3 regions of the Arthrobacter sp. P1_A5 genome follow, and region 3 is predicted to be linked to each of the others. Evidence: riboswitches for the same ligand, from Rfam matches in the RefSeq annotation. Region 3 holds a riboswitch; each other region holds the start of a gene.
The links. A riboswitch is a leader RNA that binds a small molecule or an ion and turns the genes downstream of it on or off. The one in region 3 is predicted to bind S-adenosylmethionine.

Region 1 (9,462 bases), on a different contig from region 3:
TCCGGATGGATGGCCCGCAGCTGTTCGGCCAGGGCCGGCTCGCATTTGAGGCTGACGGACCAGTCGGCCGGGTCCATGGCCGACGCCGCGAACATCTTGGCGTCCTGCCTCGTGCCGCCGGCTATCCGTGCCCGCACCTTGAAGACCGATGTCTCCGGCCCGAAGGGAAAGTCCTCAAACGCACCGGGGAAGCTCAGGCAGATCTCGCGGAGGGTGGCAACGTCCATGGCACGAGCCTATCCGGCTGCGGCCTGCCCGGCCGCGCGGGCTATCCGGCTGCGGCCTGCCTCACCCTGCCTGCGCGGCGGTGCGGGCGTCGCCGATGCTGTGCAGCCCTTCGGGAGCGGTGCCGTTGACTTCGTAGTCGCCCACGGTGCGGGCCTTGAACACGGCGGGGTTGTGGGTGGAAACGGTCCGGGCGTTGCGCCAGTGCCGGTCCAGCGATTTCGACTTCGACGTGGCGGATGCCCCGGTGGCGTCGAAGAGCTGCTGGGCCGCGGACTGGACGAGTTCGGGCACCAGCAGCTGCGCCTTTTCCACCGCGATCTCGCCGCGGACGTAGCGTTGTTCCGGGGTGAGGTCCAGGTTCTGGTCCGCGCCGGCGTCGAGCTCCCGGGCGGCGGCCAGCACCACGGATTCCGCCGCGAAGACCTTGGCCGAGAGCTGGCCGACGAGCTGCAGGATCAGCGGGTCGTGGCGGAACAGTTTGCCGGAGCCGGTGTTGAAGGTGCGCTTGCGGTCGCGGACCAGCGCCCTCGCGTCGGCCAGCGCCGCCCGGCCGATGCCCGCCAGGACGGCGAGCAGGACCAGCTGGAAGAAGGCCGGCTCGTGCGTGGTGGATTCCGAACGCCGGATGATGTTGGTGTCCGGCACCACGGCGTCCCGGAAAATCGTGGTGCCGGTGCCGGTCAGTTGCTGGCCGAACCCGTCCCAGTCGTCGATTATTTCCACTCCGGGCTGGGTGGTGCTGACCACGGCGTACTGGCGGCCCTCCACGCCTTCGGTGGTGGCCATGACGGCAATCCACTCGGCGAAGATGGTGCCGGTGGTGTAGTACTTCCTGCCGTTCAGGAGCCAGTCCCCGGCTTGGCGCGTCAGCTTGGTTCCGGTGGTGCCGAGGACATTGCCGGATTTCTCCGTGGCGGCGTTTCCAAAGATCTCGCCGGCCACCACTTTCGGGTACCAGCGGTTGCGGAAGTCCTCGGATTCCAGGCCGACGGTTTCCACGAACGCGAAGTGCGAGCGGTAGAGGTGGGCCACGGAGGAATCCGCCTCGGCGAGTTCGATGAGCAGCCGGAAGAAGGGCTCGAAGCCGATGCCGTCGCCGCCGTGTTCCGTGGGCACCCGCAGCCGGCCGAAGCCTTCCTCGTTCAGCCAGCGGACCTGTTCGAAGGGCAGGACCCGGTCCTGTTCGCGGGCCAGCGCGCCCTCCGCGATCCGGGCAAACACGGGCCGGAAACGCCGCGCCAACCTCTCGTAGGCGGCTTCGGCCGACGGTGCTGGTGGTGCTGAGTGTGCTGCGGGGGCTGTGGTCTCTGCTGCGTAGGACATGCGTTCCCTTGGTTGCTGGTGGCCGGGCTAGAGCTTGGCGGCGTCGGGGGCGGGGTCCTGGTCCCAGGGGGTGGGCAGGATGCCCTTCTGGTAGCTGGCAAACCAGGCTTTGACCTCCGGGGACTGGAAGGCGGCCTTGAGGGCCGCGGCCTTCTCCGACCCGGCAAAATCCTTCCGCCCGGCAACCACGATCCGGAACGGGACCTGGTCCGCATCCGTTTCGAAGGCCAGTGCGTCGTCCTTGCTGTGCCCGGCATCGGCGGCCATCCGGGCGACCAGGAAGCCGGCGTCGACATCGGGAAGGGTCTTGGCGAGGGACTGCTGGTCCACTTCCACGAACTGCAGCTTCTTCGGGTTGGCCGTGATGTTCTTTTGCGAGGTGTGGATCACGGTGGCGTCGGAGAGCTCCAGCAGCCCGGCGTCGCGCAGCATGAACAGGGCACGGCCGTTGTTTGCCGGGTCCACGGGAATGCCGATCTTGGCGCCGTCCGGGAGCTCGTTCAGGGACTTGTACTTGTCAGACCAGATGCCGCCCGGGGCGCTGTAGACGTAGAACAGTCCCACGTTCTCCAGGCCCTTGTCCTGGTTGAACTGTTTCAGGTAGGCGTTGTGCTGGAAGAAGTTGGCGTCGAATTCGCCGTTGGCCACGGCCAGGTTGGGCTGGATGATGTCCGTGACGTACGTGGGTTCCAGGGTCCAGCCCTGGGCCGCGAGCAGCTTCTGGGCCAGCTTGGTCGGTTCCTGGTACGGGGCGGACTCGGTGACGATAATCTTGATCGTCTTGCCGCCGCTGGCGCCGGCACCGCCGGGGTTGGTGAGGCCGCAGCCGGTCAGTGCCGCGGCGGAGACCGCACCGGCGCCGGCGAGGGCATATTTGAGGAAATTTCTACGCTGCATGGTCTTGGTCCTTTGTGGTGGTTCGCGCTGAGCTATGACTGGGCGGTAACGCTGGCGGGCTGGTTTTCGGCCGCCGCGGAGAATTCGGTGAAGGCTCCCCGGAAGGCCGCGGCGGGGTGGCGTCCGTTGAGCCGCGGCCCGGCGCCGAAGAGCTTCTCGCGCAGGGTTCCCGGCGCGTAGCCGGTCTGGGCGAGGCCGCGGCTGCGCAGTTCCGGCAGCACCCCGTCGATGAAGTCGGTGTAGGAGCCGGGGATGGTCTGGTTGATGATGTTGATGCCGTCGATTCCGGCGTCCTGCCACTGCTCGAGACGGTCGGCAATCTGGTCCGGCGTTCCCACCACCCGGTTGGCCCGGCTGCGGTAGAGCGCAATGTCGCGGAGGGTGGGGTTGCCGCCGCGGACGGAGGCGCGGATGGCCGTGAGATGTCCCTGGCTGCCTTCCGTTTCAAGGTCCCCGAGCGGGGTGTCCAGCGGCAGGCCGCCGAGGTCGACGCCGAACCCGCCGCCCACGTGGGCCAGCAGGGCCTCAATGTCCAGGCTGTCCTCGAGCTCATCGGCCTTGCGGTGCGCCTCGGCTTCGGTGCCGCCCACCACGAAGTGCATGCCCTGGAGGAACTTCACGTCATCCGGATGGCGGCCGGCGGCAACGGCCTGTTCCCGGACGGCCGCGGTGTACTTCGCGGCCACCTCGGTGCTCGGCGCGAGGGTGAAGGTGGCCTCGGCGTTGGCGGCGCAGAACTGCTGGCCGCGGCCGGAGCTCCCGGCCTGGAAAAGCACCGGGGTGCGTTGCGGCGAAGGGGCCGCGAGGTGGGGTCCGTCGATCGAGTACCGGGGTCCGCGGTGGTAGATCTTGCTGACTTTCTCCGGGTCCGCGTGGACTCCGGTCGCCTTGTCCCGGAGCAGCGCGTCGTCCTCCCAGGATCCTTCCCACAATTTGTAGGCGGCCTCGACGTATTCGTCCGCCCAGTCGTAGCGTTCGTCATGCCTGGTCAGCTCGGTGGCGTTGAAGTTCCGGTGCGCGTTTTCCAGCACGCTGGTGACGATGTTCCAGGCCACCCGGCCGTCGCTGATGTGATCCAGGGTGGACATCTGCCGGGCGAACTGGAACGGGTGGCTCTGAATCACCGACGACGTCGCGGCCAGTCCGATCTCCCGCGTTCCGGTGGCGAGCGCGGAGAGCAGGATGAGGGGGTCGTTGGACGGCACCTGCAGGCCCTTTTTCAGCAGCGATGCCCACCCGCCGTCGTAGTCGCCGTAGAGACCGACGACGTCGGCGAAGAAGATCGCGTCAAACTTGGCGTCTTCGAGCTGGCGGGCCAGGTCGATCCAGAGCTGGAGTTCGTTGAACCGGTGCTGCTGGGCTTCCGGGCGCCGCCACTGGCCGCCCATGATGTGGCTGGACGTGTTCATCACGAAGGCGCTGATCAGCAGGCGGGGGCGGGGTCCGTCGAAACGGGTACTGGGTGTTGAAGTCATGGGGTGCTTTCCGCTGTGGGAGGTGGGACGAGGGTGCTGCCGGCGCTCAGAGGCGCTTGTCCAGGCGCCGGGCAACATAGGATCCGCCCAGCTGAACGATGGTGACCAGCAGGATCATCAGGACTATGGCGGTGATCATGAGCGGTGTCTCGTAGCGGTAATAGCCGTACCGGATGGCGAAGTCGCCGATTCCGCCGCCGCCCACCAGGCCGGCCATCGCCGAGTAGGAGATGAAGCTGACGGTCATGATGGTGATGGAGCTGACGAGTCCGGGCTTCGCCTCCACAATCAGGACGTCCCGGACGATCTGGGACCGGCTGGCGCCCATGGACCGTGCCGCTTCGACCACTCCGCCGCCGAGCTGGCTCAGGTTCTGTTCCACGAAGCGGGCGAAATACGGAATGGCGTTGAGGGTCAGCGGGACAATGACGGCGGCCGTGCCGATGGTCGTGCCGACAATGAACCTGGTCACGGGAATGATTGCGATCAGCAGGATCAGGAACGGGAACGAGCGGAGCAGGTTGACCAGCCCGTCCAGGACCCGGTGCAGCTTTGGCCTGTGCTTGAGCCCGTTGGGACCGATGGTGTAGAGCAGGACACCCAGCGGTGTCCCGAGCAGCACCGCCAGCGGGATGGCCACCAGCAGCATGGTGAGGGTCTGCCCCATGGCGACGCCGATTTCGGGCAGGACTTCCAGGATGCGGTCAAACATTGATCAGGCCCTCCGACGCGGCTGTGGTGTGGGTGCCCCTCCCGGAGCGGTCCAGCTGGATCTCATCGGAGACCAGGTAGCGGCCGATCGACGTCGCCGGGTGGAAGCCGGGGCGTTGGAGTTCGGCGAGGTCGAACTGCTCCACGACCCGGCCTTCTTCCATGACCGCGACGTTGTCCGCGATGGCCTTGATGACATTCATCTCGTGGGTGACCACCACGATTGTGATGCCGAATTCGGCGTTGACGTCGGCCAGGTACTGCAGGACCGATGACGTCGTCCGGGGATCCACGGCCGACGTCGGCTCGTCGCAGAGCAGCACTTTGGGCCCGGTGGCGAGGGCGCGGGCGATCGCCACCCGCTGTTTCTGGCCCCCGGAGAGTTTGGCCGGATACGTTCCCGCTTTGTCGGCGAGGTCCACGATTTCCAGGGTTTCGGCGGCCCGCCGCCGGCGTTCCGCCTTCCCCACGCCGGCGAACTTCAGGGACAGCTCCACATTTTCCTGGGCTGTGAGGTTGTTGAGGAGATTGAAGTGCTGGAAAATCATGCCGATGTCGTGCCGCTTGGTCCGCAGCTCGGCGTCGGACAGGGTCACCAGGTCCAAGCCGTCCACCAGGACGCGGCCCGACGTCGGGCGCTCGAGGAGGTTGATGTTGCGCAGCAGCGTGGATTTGCCGGCGCCGGAGAACCCGATGATGCCCTGGATGGTGCCCCGCCTGATGTGCAGGCTGACGTCATCGACGGCCGTGAAAGGTCCCGCGGCCGAGGCGAATGACGTGCTGACGTTCTGGATCTCGATCACAGGCCCCCACCTGCTCGGGGCCGCGGCGCTGCCGCTGTCTGCGTGTTCATGATTTCCTCCGGGCTCGCCCGAGGAAAGCCCTGGGTCCTGGCTTCCGGGCAGCGCTGAGCGAAGCCGGGGAGCCTCAGAACACAGTGGTTCTCCATCGGTCCTGGCGGTAGCACCGTCCTCAAAGGAGGGGGTTGCTGCGGCGTCACGGAGCCAGATCTCTCAGCCGCTCGGGATGGTTACGAGTCCATCTCACACGGCATGAGGCCGGATACGGAAAAAGCCGGTCACATTTTGTAACCGACTCTTCCCGATCTGTTGATCGTCATTCCCGGGCCGTCAGATGCCCACGCGCCAGCCTTCGCGGGCGGGGCACGCGTTCACGACGACGTCCAGCCCGGCGGCCTTCGCGCGGTCCGTCGCGGCGTCATCGAAGACGCCCAGCTGCAGCCAGACGGCCTTGGCACCTACCGCGATGGCCTCGTCTATGACTGCGCCCACCCTGTGGGAGTTGACGAAGCAGTCCACGACGTCGATCGGGTGCTTCTCCGCCGGGATGTCAGTCAGGGAACGGTACCCCTTCTCGCCGTGGACGTCGTCGCCGGGCAGGTTGACCGGGATGATTTCCATGCCCATCCGGTCCCGGACATAGAGGGAGACCTCATACGCCGAGCGCCATTCGTTGGTGGTGAGGCCGACCACCGCCCACGTGCCTTTGGTTCGCATGAGGCGGTCAATGACTGCCGGATCGTTAACATGGGCCATGCATCAACCATACTCCTGCGACCTTTCCGGACAATTCTCGAATAAATGAATGATTTGGGCCGGACGCATGCCGGGTGAACGAATATTACGGCGCTCCCGCACGCCGATTTTGCGGAATCGTGCATCTGAAGTTCTAGTAGGTAGTGACCATCCCGAGCGGCCGAGAGACCTGGATCGATGACGCCGCAGCAACCCCCCGGTGACGTGAGACGACCATTCCCACGCAACCGCTCCGCCCTCCTTCGGTGATATTCGAGGGCGCCGGAGCAACCAAGGGGTGCTACTGCCAGGACCGATGGAGTGCAGCAATGACCCCTGAGAATTCTTCCGCTCTGCCCACCTTTGCCCGGACTGCGTCCGAGGCATTCCCACAAACCACTTCGGACGCGACGGCGAACGAAGCAGGGCTGCGTGACGCGCCCGGCTCCTCTCGCGGCTCTTCGGGATGGTCCCTGAACGAGCCCACGGACGGCGCAGTGCACGGCGTCCCCGCCGACGGGCCGGCGCGTCACCGCAGCACCACCTCCGGAGACCACCCTCCCCGGCACGGCGCCGCCGCGACCGCGGGTACTGTCCAGGCAGAGACGGTTGCGTTCTGGGAAACCCAGGCTCTCCGCCTCGACTGGGCGGACCTGCCTGGCGGCGCAACGGAGCAAACCAAGCCCTGGCACACCGCGCACCGCCGGGTCCCTGCCGACGTCGTGGCCGGCACCGGACCGCAGATCACCTGGTTCGAAGGGGGCAGGCTCAATGTCGCCTACAACTGCGTCGACCGCCACGTAGCGGCGGGGCGTGGAGACAAGGTGGCCCTGCACTTTGAGGGCGAGCCCGGCGACCGCCGCGCCGTCACCTACGCCGAACTCCAGCGCGAGGTTTCCAAAGCCGCCAATGCCCTCCTGGATCTCGGTATCACCAAGGGCGACCGGGTGGTCATCTACCTCCCCGTCATCCCCGAAACCGTGATCATCACCCTCGCAGTGGCCCGGATCGGCGCGATCCATTCCCTGGTCTTCGGCGGGTTCTCCGCCGAGGCCCTGAAGTTCCGGGTGGAGGACACCGGCGCCAAGCTCCTGGTCACCACCGACGGCCAGTTCCGCCGCGGCACCGCCGTGCCGGTCAAGGACAACGCGGACGCCGCCGTCGCCGGCGACAACGCCATCGAACACGTCCTGGTGGTCAACCGGACCACTCCCGCGGACGAGCTGGACACCGTCCCGATGACCGCCGGCCGCGACGTGTGGTGGCACGACGCCGTCGGGCGGGCCTCCGAGACTCACGAAGCCGAGGCGTTCGACGCCGAGACGCCGCTGTTCATCATGTACACCTCCGGCACCACCGGCAAGCCCAAGGGCCTGGTCCACACCTCCGGCGGGTACCTCACACAGGCGTCATGGAGCTTCGAGCACCTGTTCAGCAACCCCGACCCTGCGCTGCGGGAGAAGGACGTGCACTGGTGCACGGCCGACCTCGCCTGGGTCACCGCGCACACCTACGAGCTCTACGGCCCGCTCTCCAACGGCGCCACGCAGGTCATCTTCGAGGGCACGCCCAACACCCCGCACCCGGGCCGGCACTTTGAGATCATCGAACGGTACGGGGTCACGCAGTATTACACCGCGCCCACCCTGGTCCGCTCCCTCATGGGCTGGTTCCCGGACGGCGTCCCGGACACGTACGACCTCTCCTCCATCCGTCTCCTCGGCACGGTGGGCGAGGCCATCAACCCCGAGGCCTGGCGCTGGTTCCGGACCAATATCGGCGCCGGCACCGCCCCCGTGGTGGACACGTGGTGGCAGTCCGAAACCGGCGCCACCATCCTCTCCCCGGCACCGACGGACGCCGCGTTCAAGCCCGGCTGCGCGGCCCGCCCGCTGCCCGGCGTCAGCACGCGCATCGTGGACGACGCCGGCAATACGGTGCCGCCCGGCGTCCAGGGTTTCATCGTGGTGGACTCCCCCGGCCCGGCGATCGCCCGGACGGTCTGGGGCAACCCGCGCCGCTACTTCGATTCGTACTGGCGCCAATACGCCGAGCAGGGCTGGTTCCTCGCCGGTGACGGCGCCAAGTATGACGACGACGGCGACATCTGGATCCTCGGGCGGGTGGACGACACCCTCAACGTCTCCGGACACCTGCTCTCCACCATCGAGGTCGAATCGGCGCTCGTCACCCACCCGGACGTGGTGGAGGCCGGCGTCTGCCCGGTCGCGGACCCGAAGACCGGCCACGCGATCGTCGCGTTCGTGGTGCTGAAGGATTCGGCGGCCACCCCCGACATCCAGGGTGCGCTGAAGGCGCACGTCGCGAAGCAGATCGGGCCGATCGCCAAGCCGCGGGACGTCGTCGTCGTTCCCGACGTGCCGAAAACCCGCAGCGGCAAGATCATGCGCCGGCTGCTGACCCAGCTGTTCGAAGGCACAACGCTCGGCGACACCACCTCGCTGCAGAACGAACCATCCATCGCGGGCATCCAGGATGTGCTGCGCGACCGCGCCGCGGAATTCCTGGCAACAGCAAGCCCCACCCGGAAGTAAAGGAACACCCATGACTGAGATCAGCAACGTCGCCCGTCTTTCCGAACCGCTCAAGTTCGCCTACTGGGTCCCCAACGTCTCCGGCGGCCTGGTGGTGTCCACCATCGAACAGCGCACCGGCTGGGACTTCGAATACAACAAGAAGCTGGCCAGGATCGCGGAGAACTCCGGCTTCGAATACGCCCTGACCCAGACCCGGTACGCCGCCTCCTACGGCGCGGACAAGCAGCACGAGGCCACCTCGTTCAGCCTGGCGCTGCTGGCCGCCACCGAGCGCCTCAAGGTGATCTCCGCCGTCCATCCGGGCATGTGGCACCCCGGCGTGCTGGCGAAGTACATCATCACCGCGGACCACATCTCCAACGGCCGCGCCGCCGTAAACATCGTCTCCGGCTGGCTCAAGGACGAATTCACCAACTTCGGCCTCGAATGGCTCGAACACGACGAGCGCTACGTCCGCACCGAGGAATTCATCAAGGTCCTCCGCGGGCTCTGGACCGAGCAGGACTACAGCCAGTCCGGCAAGTACTACAACATCACCGACTTCACCCTGAACCCGGCACCGGTGGACGTGCCGGGCCGGGCGCACCCGGAGATCTTCTTCGGCGGCAACTCCACGGCCGCGCAGGCCACCGCCGGACGGGTGGCTGACTGGTACTTCTCCAACGGCAAGGACCTCGACGGGTTCAAGGAGAACATCGCCGGTGTGGTGGCGGCGTCAGGTGCCGCCGGTCGCGG
Region 2 (4,177 bases), on a different contig from region 3:
CCGAGGAGGTAGATGGCGACCGGGACCGAGGACTTGTACTGGCCCAGGAGCGCGACGGCGATGATCGGAGCCAGCGAACCGGCCACAATCGAGGTGACCTGGTAGCCCAGCGAGACGCCGGAGTAGCGCATCCGGGTCGGGAACATTTCGGCCATGAGCGCCGGCTGGCCGGCGTACATCAGGGAGTGGAACAGCAGGCCGATGGTGATCGCAGCGAGGATGACGAGGTCGTTCTTGGTGTCCATCATCGGGAACGCGAAGAATCCCCACGTTCCGCCGAGGATGGCGCCGGCCATGTAGACCGGCTTGCGGCCGACGTTGTCCGAGAGCCTGCCGACCATCGGGATCACGGCGAAGTGGACGATGTGCGCCACAAGCAGCAGCAGCAGGATCCGCGAGGTGTCCGTCTGGACGATGACCTTCAGGTAAGTGATCGAGAAGGTGACCACAAGGTAGTAGAGAATGTTCTCGGCGAAGCGCAGACCCATGGCGGTGAAGACGCCGCGCGGGTAGCGGCGGAAGACCTCGGCCACGCCGTAGCCCTTGTGGCCGGCCTCGACCTCCTTGCGGGCCTCCAGGAAGATGGGGGCGTCCTGGACCTTGGTGCGGATGTAGTAGCCGACCAGCACGATCACGGCGGAGAGCCAGAAGGCTACGCGCCAGCCCCAGCTGAGGAAGTCGGCGGAGGACAACGTGGCGGAAAGGGTGAAGAGGACAGCCGTGGCCAGGAGGTTGCCCATCGGAACCGCCGACTGCGGCCAGCTTGCCCAGAAACCGCGGGACTTGCTCGGGCTGTGTTCGGCGACGAGAAGGACTGCGCCGCCCCATTCACCGCCAACGGCGAAGCCCTGGGCGAAGCGCAGGAAGACCAGCAGGGCCGGGGCCCAGTAGCCGATCTGCGCGAAGGTGGGCAGGCAGCCCATGGCGAAGGTGGCAACGCCGACAAGGATGATGCTCAGCTGGAGCAACTGCTTGCGGCCGAACTTGTCGCCGAAGTGGCCGAAGACGATGCCGCCGATCGGGCGGGCAMTGAAGCCGACCGCGTAGGTGAGGAAAGCGGCGAGGATGCCGTCCAGTTCCGAACCGGTGTTCGGGAAGAACAGCTTGCCGAACACAAGGGTGGCGGCGGAGGCGTAGAGGAAAAACTCATACCACTCAACCACGGTGCCGGCCATGGAGGCCGCCACCACCTTCTTCAGGCCGGACGTTTTGACGTCGGATTCTTCAGCGCGCCTTGCGGCGTTTTCCGTACTCATCGTGACTCCTTCGGCGTCTCCATCGACACCCTGTGGACCATTGGACTGAGGACGCTTGTGATTTAGGGCACAGGGCGTCATTCCCCATGAGTATGGACGCTCCGGCCCTCAGCCTCAACGGCCATTAGTGCAGAGCGCATCTGCAAAAATGCACAAGCGGGCCGGCCTAGTGGCTGAAGAAGGTCTCCCGGAGCTGCCCGCTGAGCTGGCCGATTTCGGTCAGGAAGCCATCGTGGCCGATCGGCGCTTGAATGATATGCAGTTCCGGGCCGCCCGGCAGGGCCTCTGCCAGTTGACGGGACTGGGCCGGGAAATACAGGCGGTCCGAGTCCACGGCCGCCACCAGGAATTCGGCGGTGGCCGGGGCCAGTGCCTCCCCGAGACCTCCGCGCCCCCGGCAGACATCGTGGCTCATGAGGGCTTCGGTGATCGCGATGTAGCTGTTCGCGTCGAAACGCCGGGCCAGTTTGCTGCCCTGGTGGTCCAGGTAGCTTTCCACCTGATAGCGCCCGCGTCCGGCCAGCGATCCGGCTTCCAGGGGCGTCTCGGACTCCTGGGCGTTCCGGCCAAACCGGCCGTCCAGTTCGGCCGCTGAGCGGTAGGTGATGTGCGCGATGCGGCGGGCGAGGGCGAGCCCCGCCTCGGGTTCCGGGCCGCCGTAGTAGTCCCCGCCCTTGAAGTGGGGGTCCTGGCGGATGGCCAGCGTCTGTGCCTGCGCGAAGGCAATCTGTTCGGCGGTGCTGCTGGCGCCGACGGAAATCACGGCGCAGCGCCGGACCCGGCCGGGAAACGTGACGGCCCATTCAAGGGCCCGCGCGCCGCCGAGCGAGCCCCCCAGCACCGCGTACCAGCTGCCGATGCCCAGGGCATCGGCCAGCCGCGCCTCGGCGGCGGCGGTGTCCCGCAGGGTGACCAGCGGGAACCGCGATCCCCAGGGGCGCCCGTCCGGGGCCGGGGTGGAAGGTCCGGTGGATCCGTAGCAGCCGCCCAGGATGTTGATCGAAACGACGAAGTACTTGTCCGTGTCCACGGGAGCCCCGGGTCCGGCGAGCTCTTCCCACCAGCCGGGCTCCCCGCTCTCGCCGCGGGTCACGTGTGTGTCGCCGGTCAGGGCGTGTTCAATGAGCACGGCGTTGGAGGCGTCCGCGTTCAGGGTCCCCCACGTCTCGTAGGCGAGCACCACATCCGGCAACGGAGTCCCGGATTCGAGCTGCAGATCACCGATCCTGACGAACTGGACGGTCCCGTCAGGGGTCCGGGATGGTTTGGTTTCGGGGACACCCGTGCGGGTGACGGCAATCGTCATGTGAGGACCTATCTTCGCGCTTGCCCGCCGTCAGCTGACCGGCAGGCCAGGTCTTCACCCGGGGCACCCCGCCGCAAAAGGAGGGTTGCCGGCCAGCAAGCCGGGGCTGTCGCTGGCACTCATGACCTGGTACGAGTCTACGAAACAGGGTGCGGAAATCACGAAGATTATGACTTCCATGTGACAGCCGGACCCGTCAGCACCGCAGTCTCCCCACCTTTGACGGCCGTGACCGGCGGGTCGCGCCGAAGTGCCGGCGATTCCCGGCGTCATGCCCGCAAAGGTGGGGAAATTCCGCGTGGGCTTCCGTCTAGGCGGACTTGGCCGCGCGGAATCCGGCGTCGAGGTCCGCGAGGATGTCGTCAATGTGCTCCAGTCCCACCGAAAGCCGCACCAGCCCGGGATTCACCCCGGCGATCACCCGCTGTTCGGGCGAGAGCTGGCTGTGGGTGGTCGACGCCGGATGGATCACCAGCGACCGGACATCGCCGATGTTCGCGACGTGCGAGTGCAGTTCGAGGGCATCGACGAACCGCTTGCCGGCCTCCGCTCCCCCGGCGATGTTGAACGCCACGACGGCGCCGGTCCCCTTGGGCCCGTACTTGCGGCCGCGCTCGTACCAGGGGCTGGACGGCAGCCCGGCGTAGGCGACCGATTCGACGTCGTCCCGCCCCTCCAGCCATTGCGCCACCTTCGTGGCGTTGGCCACGTGGCGCTCGACGCGCAGGCTCAGCGTTTCGATGCCCTGGGCGATGAGGAAGGCGTTGAACGGGGACACCGCGGAGCCTAGGTCGCGCAGGAGCTGGACCCGGGCCTTGAGGATGTAGGAGAGGTTCGCGCCCAGCGCGCCCTCGGCTCCGAGGTCGCGGGCGTAGACCAGGCCGTTGTAGGTCGGGTCCGGGGTGTTGAAGCCGGGGAACCGCTCCGGGTCCTTCCCGAAGTCGAAGTTGCCGGAGTCCACGATCACGCCGGCGATTGCGGCGCCGTGCCCGCCGAGGTACTTGGTCGCCGAATGGACCACGATGTCCGCGCCCCACTCGATCGGCCGGATCAGGTAGGGGGTGGAGAGCGTGTTGTCGACCACCAGCGGCACGCCGGCCTCGTGCGCCACGCGGGAGACGCCCTCGATGTCCAGGACGTCCTGGCGGGGGTTGGAGACCACTTCGCCGAAAAACAGCTTGGTGTTGGGCTGGACGGCGTCCCGCCACTGGTCCAGGTTGTCCGGGTCCGCCACGAAGGTCACGGAGATGCCGAACTTCTTCAGCGTGTGCGCGAGCAGGTTGTAGGTTCCGCCGTAGAGGCTGGGGCTGGCCACCACATGGTCCCCGGCCTCGGCGATGTTGAGGATCGCGAACGTCTCGGCGGCCTGGCCGGAGCTGAGCAGCAGCGCCGCGAGGCCTCCTTCCAGGCTGGCGACGCGCTGTTCGACGGCGTCCTGGGTCGGGTTGCCGATCCGGGTGTAGATGGGCGCGAGCTCGGCGAGCGCGAAGCGGTTCGCGGCGCTTTCGGCGCTGGGGAACACGAACGACGTCGTCTGGTAGATGGGCAGGGAACGCGCCCCGGTGGCGCTGTCCGGCTCCTGGCCGGCGTGGATCTGGCGGGTTTCAAAGGACCA
Region 3 (9,462 bases):
CCCGGACATGGTCTCGGCTCTGCGCCGGCTTGTCGTCCAGGAGGGCATCAACCTGGTCATCCCCACGGTGAGTGAGGAACTCCCGCAGCTTGCGGGGTACCGTGCCGCCTTCGGGACCGACGTCCGGGTCATCATCGGCGATCCCGGTCCGGTGGCTCTCGCCAACGACAAGCTCTTCACGGCCTGGCAGCTGCAGACCGCCGGGGTCCCCGTGCCGAGATTCGGCGTGCCCAGGGACTTCGCCAATGCCGGTGCCGCCATGGCCGCGCTCGGCGGCCCCATAGTTCTCAAGCCGCGGGTCTCCCGCGGCGGACGCGGCGTGATGGTCATCGACGGCAGCAAACAGGTGGACTGGCACGGCCTGCCGGAAGGCCTGATTGTCCAGGAGTTCATCCCGGGCACCGAATACGGCCCGATGGTCTTCGGCACCCCGGCGCACAACGGGGCCGCACCGTTCGTCGTCGTCGTGGAGAAGACCGAACTGGCGCAGGGCAGCGTGGGCAACGCCGTGAGCACCCGCCGCGCCGAAGCCGGCGAGGCCACGGACGTCGGAAATCTGGCGATGGCGGCCGTCCGCTCGCTGGGCCTCACGGGCCCGGTCGACGTCGATGTCCGCCGGCGTGCCGACGGGACCCCGGTGGTCCTTGAAGTGAACGCACGGTTCGGCGCGAACAGCGGGCGGGCCCCGGAACTGCTCGACGCCGTGCTGGCGTCGTTTGCCCTTCCCTCCTTCAACCCGGCCTCCTTCAGGCAAAGCACAGGAGCGTACGCCAATGTCCTGGTTTAGTTCCGCCTCCGCATCAGCCGTCCCCGGGGCCGAGTACCTCCTGCTCGTCATCGGCCTGCCGATTCTGGTGTTCGGGCTCGTGAAGCTGCTCGTGCTGCCGCTGTCCGTCTGGTTTGAACTCCGTGCGGGGCGCCGCCGCCGCCGCGCAACGCCCACCCTGCTGGATGAGCGGCCCAGCGTGTCGATCATTGTCCCGGCTTTCAACGAGGCGACCGTCATCGAAAACTGCGTCCGCTCCATTCAGCTCACCCTGTACGACCGGTACGAGGTGGTGCTCGTGGATGACGGCTCCACTGACAACACGGCCGGGCTGATGCGCGCGCTCGCCGCGACGGATCCCCGGATCACGGTCCTGACCCAGGCCAATGCCGGCAAGGGGGCCGCCCTGAACCTGGGCATCCGCCACGCCACGGGCGAGGTCCTCATGTTTGTCGACGCTGACGGGATCTTCTCCCAGAACACCGTCAAGCGGATGCTCCAGGGTTTCACAGACCAGCGCACCGGAGCCGTGTGCGGCGACGACAGGCCGGTAAACCTGGACCGGGTCCAGACCCGGATGCTGGCCTTCATCAGCCATGTCGGCACCGGGATGGTCAGGCGCGCCCTGACCATGATCGGCTGCCTCCCGATCGTCTCCGGCAACATTGGGGCGTTCCCCCGCCGGATCCTGGAGGAGATCGGGCCGTTCCGCGAAGACACGGTAGGCGAGGACCTGGAACTCACCTGGCGGGTGCACAAGGCAGGCTACCGGGTGGTCTTCGCCCCGCGGGCGCTGGTCTATGCCGAGTCGCCGTCAACGGTCCGGGCGCTCTGGCGCCAGCGCGTCCGCTGGGCCCGCGGGCTGCTGCAGACCATGGGTGTGCACAAGCGCATGATCGGCAACCTCCGGCACGGACAGTTCGGCGCGTACCTGCTGTTCAACACCATCACCATGGTGGTGCTCCCGGTGCTCCAGATCCTGGTACTCGTGGATCTGGTCTTCCTCACGGCGCTGGGCCGCAGTCCGTTCGGCGCGGACGTCTGGGCAATCCTTGGCTGGGTGGGGCTGTTCATCACGTTGCTGCTCACGGTGTTTGCCCTGGCCATGAACAGGGCGTGGAAGGACCTGCGGCACGCCTGGGCGCTCCCGCTCATCCCCCTCTATTCCGTGTTTACGAGCCTGACCATGGTGACCGCGCTGGTGCAGGAACTCCGCGGCAAGGAGGCGCACTGGAACAAGCTGACGCGGACCGGGGTGGTCAGCGTCACCGCCCCGGCGGTGCGCCCGGACGTCAGCGTTTGAAACGCGGACCGGCTGCCTTCCCTGCCCTTGCGCTCCTGTCGGTGCTGGCGCTTGCCGCCACTGGGTGCGGCGGCCCGCAGGGACCCACGGCGCCCGCCGCGGAGCGCACTGTCGGCGTCGGCTACGAAACTGTGGTCGACGCCGCCTCGACGCTGCCGGAACTGGCCAGACGGCTCGATGAGGTCAACGCCAACAGCGTCACCATCAGCGTGGGGCGGCTGGACTGGACGGCGTTCCCTTGGGACGCCCACCCCGAGGTGGAGGCCGTCCCGGGCCGTGACCACGTCGCCGAAGCGGTCAAGGCGCTGGGGACCGGCGGTGATGGCAGGAAACGCAGGATCACACTGACCATCGACCTGCTGATCCCCGGCTGGATCCGCACCAACCCGGGCCTGGCCGGCATCAACTTCGACGGCACCCGCTCCACGGAGTTCGCCAGCGTCAGCGCACTCACGACGGGACCCGTCGGGGAGCGGCTGGTCGCCTTCGTGGCCGAGGTGACCAGGCGGTACCAGCCGGACGCCGTGGCCTTGACGGAACTGATGTTCGATAACAACACCTACGGCGGCGACGACCGCGACTCCTACCGGCTGGCCAGCGGCGGGACGGACTGGCCGCGGCTCGCGAACGGGGCCATCGACGTCGAACACCCCGGCCTCGGGGCCTGGCGGTCGAAGGCGGTGGCAGCCATCGTGGCCAAGGCGGCGGCGGCCGCGCACGCGAACGGCGCCACGCTCGACATGGACGTCCGGGCGCCGTGGCACGATCCCGCCGCCGACCGGCCGGAGAGCGGCCATGACTACGGGCTGCTCGCCGCGGCCGCGGACCGGCTGGTCTTGTGGGACTACTTCGGGCTCAACGACGCCGCTCCGGCCTACTCCGCCGAGCTGGCCGCGGCCATGGCCAAGCGGTCCGGGAAGTTCGCCATCTCGGTCGGGATGTGGGCCCAGGACGGGCGCATCTCCGCCGCGGACCTGGCGGCCGGGCTGGAGGCGTCTGTCTCCGGCGGGGCGGCCGCCGTCGCCGTCACACCATCCAGCATGCTCGACGACGCCGCCTGGCGGGCGCTCAAGGCGGCCTGGGCCTGAGCGGCCATGGCCCCGGACCTGCTTGAGGGCCTGGACCTGCTTGAGGGCCTGGACCTGCTTGAGTGCCTAGACCTGCTTGAGCGCCTGGCCGAGGTCGCGGATCAGGTCCTCGACGTCCTCCAACCCCACCGAAAGCCGGACCACGCCGTCGCTGAGCCCGATCGCCGCGCGGCCTTCCGGGCCCATCGCGCGGTGCGTGGTGGTGGCCGGGTGCGTGATAAGCGTCTTGGCATCGCCCAGGTTGTTGGAGATGTCGATGATCCGCAGCGCGTCCAGGAGTGCGAACGCGGCCTGCTTCGCCGTGCGCCCGGGGGAGGGCTGCAGTTCCAGGGTGAGCACGGTCCCGCCGGCCTTCATCTGCTGCACTGCGAGCGGGTACTGCGGGTGGGACGGCAGCAGCGGGTACTTTACCCAGCCGACCGCAGGCTGTCCCTCGAGCCATTCGGCCAGCCGCAGCGCGGAGGCCGAGGAATGGTTGACGCGCAGGGCCATGGTCTCCAGGCCCTTGGTGAGCACCCAGGCGTTGAACGCCGAAAGCGCCGGACCGGTGTGCCGCATGAGCTGCTTGACGGGCCCGTCGATGAATTCCTTGGTGCCCAGGATGGCTCCGCCCAGGACGCGGCCCTGGCCGTCGATGTGCTTGGTGCCGGAGTAGACCACCACGTCCGCGCCGAGGTCGCCGCAGCGCTGGAGCAGCGGGGTGGCGAAGACGTTGTCAACCACCACCGTGGCGCCGGCCGCGTGCGCCAGTTTGCTCACGGCGGCGATGTCCACGATTTCCTGCATCGGGTTCGACGGCGACTCGAAGAACACCGCGGTGGTCGGCACGGACAGCGCGGACTGCCACTGCTCCAGGTCCGGACCGTCTACGAAGACCGTCTCGACACCCCAGCGCGGCAGGATTTCGTTGAGGATCACGAAGCACGAGCCAAACAGCGAGCGGGCCGCGACCACCCGGTCGCCGGCCGCCAGCAGCGCGCCCAGGGCGGTGAAGACGGCGGACATGCCGGACGCCGTCGCGAAACACGCCTCCGTTCCCTCGAGCAGCCGCAGCCGCTCCTGGAAGGTGGCGACGGAGGGGTTGCCGTAGCGGGAGTAGACGAAGCGCTCGTCCTCCCCGGTGAAGGCGCGCTCGGCGGCGGCCGCGGACTCGTAGACGAATCCTGAGTTGAGGAAGATCGGCTCGGTGGTCTCCTGGAAGCCGGTGCGGTCAAGGCCGCCACGGACAGCCTGGGTGTCGGCCGCCCAGCCGGCGGCGTCGGGATTGAAAGTCACTTAGATCTTTCCGAGGTTGGTGGGCAGGCCGCGGTTCTTCCAGCCATTGACGGTGCGTTCGCCAAAGCGGTCGGTCTCGCCTTCGAAGCCCTCAAGGACGTTGTACGAGGTGTAGCCGGCGGCCGTCGCGGCCGTCGCGGCGCCGATCGACCGGGCACCGGAACGGCAAAGGAACACCAGTTCGACGGCGGTGTCCGCCGGCGCCTGCTGCCTTAGCTGTTCCACGAAGTGCGGGTTCGGCGTGCCGCCGGCAAGGTTCCACTGGATGAAGAGCGGATCGTTGCGGCTCTCGCCCGCGGCCGCGGTGTCCGGGATGCCGATGTGGGCCCATTCGCCTTCGGTCCGGACATCCACCAGGATGGCTCCGGCCTCCAGCTTGGCCCACGCCTCCTGCGGGCTGAGGTCTCCGGCGTAGCTCATGCGTGGCCCGCGAAGGCTCCGTCGGCGCCAAATTCGTCGGCGTCGAGCTCATCAACCGCATTGGCCACGGCGGCGTCCGCACTGGCAATCGCGGCCGGCAGGACCAGCGCCTGCGCCACGATCACGGTGCTTCCGTTGAAGCTGGCGGCGGGGCTTCCATGCAGCACGTAGCCCTCGGCCAGGGCGGCTGACACCCGCTCGCAAAAGGCGCGGTCATCCGCGCCGGTGAACAGGCGGTAAGCCAGCCTCTCCGCGCCGGGTGCTGAACCGGGTGTGGCTGTTGTGGGTATTGACGTCTCGGGCACGACGGATCTCCTCTTTCACGCTTGCAGCTCGAATTCTCGAATGCCGAGTATTCACCTGAGGCACCCCGCCGCGAAAGGGAGGGTTGCCGACCGGCCAGTCAGGGCTTGGCACCGGTTCTCATTACTCCCCAAAAACGTAACACCTGCGACGCCGGCCCGCACCGCCGCCGTCGTCATGTTCCGTAACCGGACCGCGGCCCGGGCGAGTAGTGGCGGGCTCCAGTTTCGGGTACAGCCCACTCGTGTCTGCCGGGACGTTTCGCCGTCTACTGGGGGGGATTAGGTCCGACGAGTCGGCCGGAGCTGCAGGTGATTCGAGCAATGTGTGAATCGAGCAGTCCCGGAATCGACTCGCCTGTCCATCAACAAGCTGTCTGGGAATCGGTGGCTGGAACGGTCGGAGCCGCAGCCGCGGTCCGGCCGGTGACGGCGGAATGGAGCAATCGTGGGCCCGCGCATACTCGTTACCGGGATTACAAGCGCCGCCGGACGGGCCGTCGCGGCCCAGCTCGAAGCCCGGGGCCTCCCGTACCTCGGCTCCGACGCCCGCGCCGACACCCGCCAGGCCGGGGAGGCTCCCGCCGCCGCGGTCAGGCTCCTGCCGGCGACGAACCCGGACATGGTCCTGGACCTGCGCCGGGTGGTGGACCGCGAAGCCATCAACGTCATCATTCCGACCCTCACCGTGGAGCTCCCGGTCCTGGCCGCGGCCCGCGCCGGATTCGCCCAGGACGTGCGGATCATCGTGGCCGACCCCGCCGCGGTGGCTCTCGCCAACGACCACCTGTTCACCACCTGGGCGCTGCAAGCCGCCGGCATCCCGGTGCCCCGGTTCGCGGTTCCGGGCGACCTCGCCGCCGCGCCGGCATCCCTCGCCGGCCTCAGCGGCCCCGTGGTGGTCAAGCCTCGGGTCTTCAAAGGCTCCCATGGTGTCCACCTGCTGGCCGGAACCGGCTCCGTTAGCTGGAAGAACATGCCGGCGGGGCAACTGGTCCAGGAATTTATCCCGGGTGCCGACTATGTGTGCCTGGTGTTCGGCACCCCGGCACGCAACGCGATGGCGCCGGTGGCGGTGGTCCTCGAGAAGACCAGGACTCCGTATGGACGCGCCGGCAGCGACGAGGTCAGCCGCAGGGTGCCGGCGAACCAGGCCGGGGATGTGCGCAAGCTGGGCCTGGCCGCCGTCCGCACGCTCGGGCTGGCCGGGCCGGTCCAGGTCCAGATCCGCCGCCGCACCGACGGAACGCCCGTGGTGCTGGGTGTCTGCGCGACCCTGGGGGAGAACAGCACCTGGGCCCCGGAAATGCTCGACGCCGTGCTCGCAACGTTCATGCTCCCGGCGTTCAACCCGGCCTCGTTCCGCCGGTGCCCGGCAGTGCCCGCGGACGCCCTGGGGTGAGCGTTCCTATTCGATGGTCGCGAAGAGGGCGTTGAGTTCGGCCGTGAGCTGGCGCCGGAGTTCCGGGGTGCCGATTTCCTGCCCGTCGATGTGGTTCACCGGGGCCAGGAGCCGGATGCTGGAGATCAGCCAGACCGCGTCGGCGTCCAGCAGGTCCTTCGGCTCCAGCGGGCCGTAGCCCAGCTCCCAGCCGGCGGCCTTGGCGGCGGTGAACAGGGCGCCCTGTGACGTGCCGGGCAGGATGCCGCTGTCCAGCTGGGGCGTGATGAGCCGCCGGACGGTGCGGACTCCGCCGGCGCCGTCGTCCGAAGTTTCCAGGTGGGCCAGCAGAACGGTCGACGTCGGACCCTCCAGCACCCTGCCGTCCGCGGACGTGAAGATGACGTCGTCGGCGCCCTGCCGGTGGGCGTAGCGCAGCGCCGCCATGTTCACGGCGTAGGAAAGGGTCTTGGCGCCGAGCAGGAGCCACGGGGCGCGCTCGCCGACTTCACTGTCGTAGCCGCGGTCGAGCAGGATGACGTCGATCCCGGTCTCGCGCTGCCGCCGTCCCGCGGCGGCCGGGGCGGAGGCCTGGACCCAGCACGTGGGGGCAGCCGCGCCCTCCGGCCCGCGGGTGACAATCAGCTTCACCACCACCTCGTCCTGCGCCGCGCCGCCCGGTGCAGCCGCGGCGGGTTCCTGCCCGCGGAACTCGCGGATGGCGGTTTCCACCGCCCGTCGCCATGCATCCTCGGCGGGGATGTCCAGCTCCAGAAGCCGGGCCGAGCCAGCCAGCCGGGTCAGGTGCGCCTGGATCTTGCGGGGCCGGCCGCCGACGGCCAGGAGGGATTCGAAAACGCCGTCGCCCCGGGTGGCGCCCAGGTCCGTGGCCATCAGCTGGGGCTGCGACGCGTCGGCAACGCGGCCGCCGTCGAACGCCGGGTCGAGGAAGACCAGAACGGTCGCGGGCGCAGGAACAGGGGCAGGAGTGGTCATGGCTAAAGCTTAGTCTCGGTGGTCCCGGGATAGGATTTGGGCACTGCCCGTTCGGAACTGTTCCGCGTGGCTTGTACGTTGAGGGGTTCGCCTGTGCTGTGGCCATTTCCGCTGGCGGAGACTTTACCGTCCTGGGCGATTCTGATTTTGACGGTGATCGACTTCGCCATCCGAGTGCTGGCACTGGGCATCATCCCCGGAAACCGGCGGCCCACCACCGCGATGGCGTGGCTGCTGGGCATCTTCATCGTGCCGACCATCGGCCTGCTCCTGTTCCTGCTGTTCGGCAACTTCCGGCTCTCCCGCAAGCGCCGCGCGCAGCAGGACGCGGTCAATACCCGAGTGCGCGCCGGGACCTCGGAACTGGCGATGCTGGAAAGCCGCTACGCCGGACCCGAATGGGTGGCTTCCGCCGCGGAACTGAACAAGACGCTGGGCTCGCTGCCGATGGTGGACGGTAACCAAGTGGAGCTGCTGCCCGGCTACCCCGACTCCATCAAGGCGATGGCCGCGGCGGTCCGCGGCGCAAAGTCCTTCGTCAACGCCGAGTTCTACATCATGAGCTCGGACCACGTCACGGACGATCTGCTGACCGCGCTGGAAGAGGCCGCCGAGCGCGGCGTCGAGGTCCGTGTCCTGTTCGATCACCTTGGCACGCTTCGCATCAAGGGCTATCGCAAGCTGATCGCCCGGCTCAAGGCCAGCAAGATCCGCTGGCGGCCCATGCTGCCGCTCAGCCCGCTGCAGGGGCAGTGGCGCCGACCGGACCTGCGCAACCACCGCAAGATCATGGTGATCGACGGCGAGATCGCCTTCACCGGATCGCAGAACCTGATCGAGCCCTCCTACAACAACCCCAAGCACCGAAAGATCGGCCGCGAATGGGTCGAGCTGATGGCCTGCCTGCGTGGACCGATCGTCACCACGCTCAACGTCGTCTTCGCCACGGACTGGCTCAGCGAGACCGACGAATCCATTGAGGAACAGCTCGCGCACCGGCCCGAACTGCACGCCGGCAACATCACCGCCCAGGTGGTGCCCAGCGGCCCCGGCTTCATCACCGAAAACAATCTGCGGCTCTTCAACACGCTGATTTACTCGGCTCAGCGCAAGATCTCGATCTGCAGCCCGTACTTCGTCCCGGATGACTCGCTGCTGTATGCGGTGACGACGGCGGCGCAGCGCGGCGTCGACGTCGAACTCTTCGTCTCGGAAAAGGGCGACCAGTTCCTGGTCCACCACGCCCAGCAGTCCTACTATGAGGCGCTGCTTGAAGCCGGGGTGCGGATCTACCTCTACAAGGCCCCCTTCGTGCTGCACGCCAAGCACTTCACGATCGACGACGACGTTGCCGTGCTGGGTTCCAGCAACATGGACATGCGCTCCTTCTCGCTGAACCTGGAGGTCTCGGTGATGCTCCTGGGGGAGGACATCGTGCGGCGGATCAGCGCCGTGGAGGACACCTACCGGGGCATTTCGCGCGAACTTACGCTCGAGGACTGGATGAAACGTCCGATGGGCGTCAAATACGTGGACAACGTCGCGCGGCTGACGGCCACCCTGCAGTAGCCGGGGGCGGCGGGACAGCCGACTCAGCCCGTGGGAAACCCGGCGCCGAGCGCCGAGAGGACACCGAACGCTTTGGTCCGGATTTCCTCGTACTCCTCCTGCGGGGTCGAGTCGGCGGTGACAGCGCCGCCGACGCCGAGACTCAGTTCCGCGGCACCCTCGCCGAGGGCGCTGACGACGAGGGTCCGGATTGCCACGGCGAGGTCGGCGGCCCCGTTCAGGGAGAAGTAGCCGATCGCCCCGGAGTACACGCCGCGCGGCGCGGCCTCCAGCCGGTCCAGGATGGCCATGGTGCTGACCTTCGGGGCGCCGGTCATCGAACCCGCGGGGAAACAGGCCGCGACTGCCTCGGCCCGCGGCAT

Region 1: another riboswitch for S-adenosylmethionine. It lies ahead of AC1D1S_RS08365 (methionine ABC transporter ATP-binding protein); the one in region 3 lies ahead of AC1D1S_RS01755 (DUF1737 domain-containing protein).
Region 2: another riboswitch for S-adenosylmethionine. It lies ahead of metX (homoserine O-acetyltransferase MetX); the one in region 3 lies ahead of AC1D1S_RS01755 (DUF1737 domain-containing protein).

What each region holds. Positions count from the first base shown of each region.
Region 1 covers NZ_JBFTZL010000039.1:2,646-12,107, reverse strand. Annotated here, with positions in the region: gene AC1D1S_RS08390 (MmcQ/YjbR family DNA-binding protein) at 1-227, opposite strand, end outside; gene AC1D1S_RS08385 (acyl-CoA dehydrogenase family protein) at 289-1,551, opposite strand; gene AC1D1S_RS08380 (MetQ/NlpA family ABC transporter substrate-binding protein) at 1,579-2,448, opposite strand; gene AC1D1S_RS08375 (LLM class flavin-dependent oxidoreductase) at 2,481-3,923, opposite strand; gene AC1D1S_RS08370 (methionine ABC transporter permease) at 3,970-4,635, opposite strand; gene AC1D1S_RS08365 (methionine ABC transporter ATP-binding protein) at 4,628-5,437, opposite strand; SAM riboswitch class I at 5,577-5,667, opposite strand; gene AC1D1S_RS08360 (CoA-binding protein) at 5,765-6,190, opposite strand; gene acs (acetate--CoA ligase) at 6,499-8,724, shown strand; gene sfnG (dimethylsulfone monooxygenase SfnG) at 8,735-9,462, shown strand, end outside.
Region 2 covers NZ_JBFTZL010000182.1:41-4,217, reverse strand. Annotated here, with positions in the region: gene AC1D1S_RS17735 (MFS transporter) at 1-1,256, opposite strand, end outside; gene metX (homoserine O-acetyltransferase MetX) at 1,423-2,562, opposite strand; SAM riboswitch class IV at 2,574-2,689, opposite strand; gene AC1D1S_RS17725 (bifunctional o-acetylhomoserine/o-acetylserine sulfhydrylase) at 2,873-4,177, opposite strand, start outside.
Region 3 covers NZ_JBFTZL010000003.1:40,537-49,998, reverse strand. Annotated here, with positions in the region: gene AC1D1S_RS01780 (ATP-grasp domain-containing protein) at 1-787, shown strand, start outside; gene AC1D1S_RS01775 (glycosyltransferase family 2 protein) at 774-2,069, shown strand; gene AC1D1S_RS01770 (hypothetical protein) at 2,066-3,157, shown strand; gene AC1D1S_RS01765 (O-succinylhomoserine sulfhydrylase) at 3,224-4,432, opposite strand; gene AC1D1S_RS01760 (rhodanese-like domain-containing protein) at 4,433-4,852, opposite strand; gene AC1D1S_RS01755 (DUF1737 domain-containing protein) at 4,849-5,157, opposite strand; SAM riboswitch class IV at 5,170-5,283, opposite strand; gene AC1D1S_RS01750 (ATP-grasp domain-containing protein) at 5,603-6,556, shown strand; gene AC1D1S_RS01745 (aminodeoxychorismate lyase) at 6,563-7,531, opposite strand; gene cls (cardiolipin synthase) at 7,625-9,100, shown strand; gene pabB (aminodeoxychorismate synthase component I) at 9,124-9,462, opposite strand, start outside.